2 regions of the Flavobacterium sp. UW10123 genome follow, and region 1 is predicted to be linked to the other one. Evidence: riboswitches for the same ligand, from Rfam matches in the RefSeq annotation. Region 1 holds a riboswitch; the other holds the start of a gene.
What was found. A riboswitch is a leader RNA that binds a small molecule or an ion and turns the genes downstream of it on or off. The one in region 1 is predicted to bind S-adenosylmethionine.
Positions count from the first base shown of each region.

Region 2: linked by a shared signal. The riboswitch ahead of ABXT06_RS03010 (redoxin domain-containing protein) and the one ahead of ABXT06_RS11200 (alpha/beta fold hydrolase) in region 1 are both predicted to bind S-adenosylmethionine.

Region 1 is NZ_JBEWQE010000008.1:212,433-214,836, reverse strand. Features, by position in the region: gene ABXT06_RS11205 (hypothetical protein) at 352-570, shown strand; SAM riboswitch class I at 761-868, shown strand; gene ABXT06_RS11200 (alpha/beta fold hydrolase) at 946-1,929, shown strand; gene thrA (bifunctional aspartate kinase/homoserine dehydrogenase I) at 1,931-2,404, shown strand, end outside.
Region 2 is NZ_JBEWQE010000002.1:156,174-158,577, reverse strand. Features, by position in the region: gene ABXT06_RS03010 (redoxin domain-containing protein) at 135-1,124, opposite strand; SAM riboswitch class I at 1,363-1,463, opposite strand; gene ABXT06_RS03005 (response regulator) at 1,682-2,131, opposite strand; gene ABXT06_RS03000 (PAS domain-containing sensor histidine kinase) at 2,134-2,404, opposite strand, start outside.

The DNA of each region.
Region 1 (2,404 bases):
CCGAAGGTGGGGTGTCTATTGCTTAAAAAAATTGTAAGAATACAATAATAATATAGTAAGAGCCTCCCAAGAAATTTTGGGAGGCTTTTTAATTTAATACAAATGCAGAATTTAAATAAAATACAATATAAATCACAGATGAATAAATCCTTACAGATGAACAAGATGTTTACTGTCGCGCTTATTTGCGCATACGTCTGTTGATACTAAAAGTATACGTGAGTGTAAAAACTTAAACCCTTTTGGTATCTGAAAAATCCAAAAGGGTTTTTTTATTCCAGAAAACGATTTAACAAAAAGATAAGCGAGAAATAAAGATTATAAAACACAACTTAACTAAAACTTAATATCATGAGCACATTGAACTACTTAGCAGAAAAAATTTCAGATTTGAAAAACAGAAGGACTAGAAAAAACAATCCGCCGCCACCAATAAACGAATTGGCTCACCCAAGATTCGGAATAACTGAGGCTGAAATCACAGAAGGAGGTAAAGCAGCTGAGAAAAAAGCACCTAACTCTTTATTGTTTTTGATGTATTCAAAAGAAAATGAAACGCTTTTTATCTAAACGGAAAAAGCATCATAAACTAGGGTAAAACCTGCTTAATTTTACTGGGCATTTTTGTTCGGTAAATTTTTGCGTATAATAGTTTTTGCTAAAATAAGTCTCAGAAATTTAACAAACACTTTTAGATAAAATTTGTTTGTTAGAGAAATTAGTAGTTAATTTGCACCGTTAAGTTCAAACACGTATTGAAATGTTATAAAGAAAGGACGAGGGATTAGACCCGATGAAGCCTTAGCAACCCTTCGGTAAAACGAAGAAGGTGCTACATTCTACCACGCCAAACGTGGAAAGATAACAACAAGATTTTTTCTAGTTAAACCTAGTTTTTCTTTTTAATATTTCCATATACAAATCAATAATACAACAGATTTGAAATTGGAAAATATACCAAATCCCATTATAATTCAAGATTTCATCACAGAAAGTGGTGCAACTTATCATTCTATACCATTAAGTTTTACGCTGGCAGGACAACCTTTGCATAGCGCGCCTATTGTTTTGGTTAACCATGCTTTAACTGGAAATTCGCAAGTTACTGGCGAAAACGGCTGGTGGAATGACTTGATTGGCGAAGGCAAAACCATTGATACTGCTGTTTATACCATTTTGGCTTTCGATATTCCAGGAAACGGAAGCAATTCTTTCTTAATTGACAACTATTTAGATTTTACAGCTAGAGACATTGCAAGAATCTTTATTGAAGGGCTAAAAACTTTAAATATCGAAAACCTTTTTGCGGTTATTGGAGGTTCTGTTGGAGGTGGAATTGCTTGGGAAATACTAGCTTTAGAACCAAACATTGCAGAAAATCTTATTCCGATTGCAAGTGACTGGAAATCGACAGATTGGCTTATTGCAAATTGCTTTTTACAAGAGCAAATTCTAAACAATTCTTCAAAACCAATTGAAGACGCCAGAATACATGCAATGCTTTGTTACCGTTCGCCAGAATCTTTCAAAGAGAAATTCCAAAGAACAATCAATCAAGATCTTTTGATTTTTAATATCGAAAGCTGGTTGGCGCATCACGGAAAAAAATTGCAGAAAAGATTTCAGTTGTCTTCTTATAAATTAATGAATCAGTTGCTTAAAACAATTGATATTACTAGAAATAGTGAAAGTTTTGAAAACTTATTGTCTCAAACAAAAGCTTCAATCCATATCGTAGGAATCAATTCCGACTTATTTTTTACGGCCAAAGAAAATGTCGAAACCTACGAAGAATTAAAGAAATTTAAAGACAATGTTTTCTATAGCGAAATTGATTCGGTTCACGGACATGACGCTTTTTTAATCGAGTACAAACAATTAGATCATTTACTTGCCGACATTTTTAAGGCAGAAACAATAAAGAAATAAAATGAAAGTATTAAAATTTGGAGGTAAATCATTAGCAAACGGAGAAGGACTTAACAAAGTTGTTTCAATCATTTTTGATAAAGTAAATCAAGGTGAAAAAATTGCCGTTGTAGTATCTGCACGCGGAAATGCGACAGACGAGCTTGAATTTATCTTAAGCATTGCTGCTAAAAATGGTAGTTATAAAGAATTATTAGAGAATTTTAAAAAATATCAAATATCAGATTACCCGCAAGTTGATTTGTCTGAAGAGTTTAATGTCTTAGACAAACTTTTTGAAGGCGTAAGCTTAATTGGCGATTACAGCAAAAAAATCAAAGATCAGATTTTGTCAAAAGGTGAATTGCTTTCGGCTAAATTATTGACGGCTATTTTAGTAGAAAAAGGAATTCCAGCTAATTTTGTGGATACAAGAGATTTGCTGAAAACAGATTCTAAATTTGGTGATGCACAGCCTTTAGAACAGCTTTCAAAG
Region 2 (2,404 bases), on a different contig from region 1:
TTACCACACTATTTGTCATTCCGAGGAACGAGGAATCTCCGTCCTATATTCCGCAAAAAATTAACTCCCTTCTTTGAGGAGTTTCTTGCGGAGATCTTTCCTTCGTCAGGATGACAAGATTGGGTATTTTTTTATCAAATTTTATTTTCTAAAAGTCTTTTCAATGTAGATTGCAATTCTTCTCCGTGCAGGTTTTTTGCAACGATTATTCCTTTAGAATCAATTAAATAATTACCTGGAATGGCTCTTACACCATATAATTTTGCAACAGCACTGTTCCAGAAAAGCAAATCAGAAACTTGTGTCCAGGTTAAATTATCGTCTTTAATTCCTTTAATCCAGTTTTCTTTCTTTTTATCAAGAGAGATTGCCACAATGTTGAATCCTTTGTCGTGAAATTCTTTGTAAGCCGCAACAATATTCGGATTCTCTTTTCGGCAAGGACCGCACCATGAAGCCCAGAAATCTACCAAAGTATAGCCTTTCAAATTGTCATAAAGGCGAACTGGCTTTCCATCAGGATCATTTGCTGTAAAATCTGGGGCTTTTTTACCTACCGCTAATCCGTCTAAAACAATAGCCAGTTCTTTTAATTCTTTCACATAAGTGGTATTTTGAAGGCTTTTATCCAACAAAGCAATATTTTGTGTAATCTGTTCAGGTGTTAATCTGTACGACCAGTTTCTGTATAGAACATAAGCAGAAACAATAGATTTTGGGTTTTCTGTTATGAACTTACTGATTTCTACATCTTTGCTCTTTTTATAGGTTTCAAACAAATCCTGAGAAGCAGAACCTTCAACCACAGAAGCGGTATAATATTTCTTCGGACTTAGTTTTACTGTAATAGGATCTTTCTCAAGGAAAATATACAATGGTGAACTTTGCGTATTTACGCTCAATCCGTACAATTCTGGCGTTTTTACTTTTGTTTTAAAACTAAAATTTCCATCTTTTACTTTTGCCGAATCAATCGTAGTAAACATTTTATTGTGAAACTTCTGCAAATAAACATATTGCGCTACAGTGTCGACAACTGTTCCTTTTAATTGTAAATTATTTTCCTGTGCCTGAATTTGAAAGGCTCCAAGAAACAAAGCAAAACCTAATAGTATTTTTTTCATTTTATTTTTAGTTTTAAGATTAGACAAAAGAATTTCAGGCCAATGCCAAAAGCATTAGCATTATTGCTATTTTATAAAGGGAATCTGGGATAAACTACTGTTTTCGCATTCAGAAAAAAGCAAAGCTGTTTTCTTCAAAAATGGAATTCAAAAGTTCATAACCGGCGTAAAAAATTGATTCTGCTTTCATAATAAAGATTTTATTGGATGAACTTAAACAGATTTACGGATGAAATCTTTCTTATCTGCCCGCATACAGCGGAAGGATTTAGCACCTTATTCGGCAACAGGTTGCTAAGACTTCAATGGGCCTATTCCCTCAGTCTTTCTGGATAAGTATCATTTTATAATTTTTCTGACACAAATATATATTAATTCTATCTAATTAGTCAAGTTTTAAATGTACTTTTTAAAATTTTATTTCACAAAACACATTTCACAAAACATAAACGTATAAAATACAGTATAATAGAATAAAATAATATTTTTATATCATACTTTTTACAACAAAAATTAATACGTATTCTTGCTCAAAAAAGGCAAAAACAAAATTGTTATTAAAGAAAAACGTGCAGGTATTTGTTTTTTTCCAGATTTGGAAGAGCTTCCGTTAATCCTTTTTCGAGATTTGATGTAATTAACCCCAGCATTTCTTTTAGGTCATTAAAACTATTTGGTTTTACAAAATAACAGGCTGCGCCAAGATTTGCGGCAGCTTCCATATCATTTTTATGTGAAGAAGTAGAAATCATAATTACAGGAATGTTTTTATAACGTTCTTCCATTTTTAACTGTCTCAAACATTCCCAGCCATTCATTATTGGCATATTTAAATCCAGAAACACCACCCCAGGATTTTTATCTTGATTTTTTAGCATTTTCAATGCTTCATCACCATTTTCTGCACAATGACAAATAATATTTTGGTCTATATCGGCCAAAGCTTCGCAAAACATTTCTGCGTCATCTTGGTCATCATCGGCTAATAATATTATTTTATTACTCATAATTAAATGTCTTGTTCTTTTTGCTCAAATGGCAGCGTAATGCTAAAAATTGCTCCTTTATCAGCGATTCCTGTTGCGGTAATGCTTCCGCCATGACGTTCTGCAATTTTTTTACAAAGAGATAATCCTAAACCTGTTCCTTCATAACGGTCTTTAGAATTTAAGCGGGTGAAGGTTTCAAAAATGCGTCCAGTCTGATCCAGATCGAACCCGATTCCGTTATCTTCTACCATAATTGTGGCCTTTCTTTTACCGTCTTCGAAATGCTCTTTT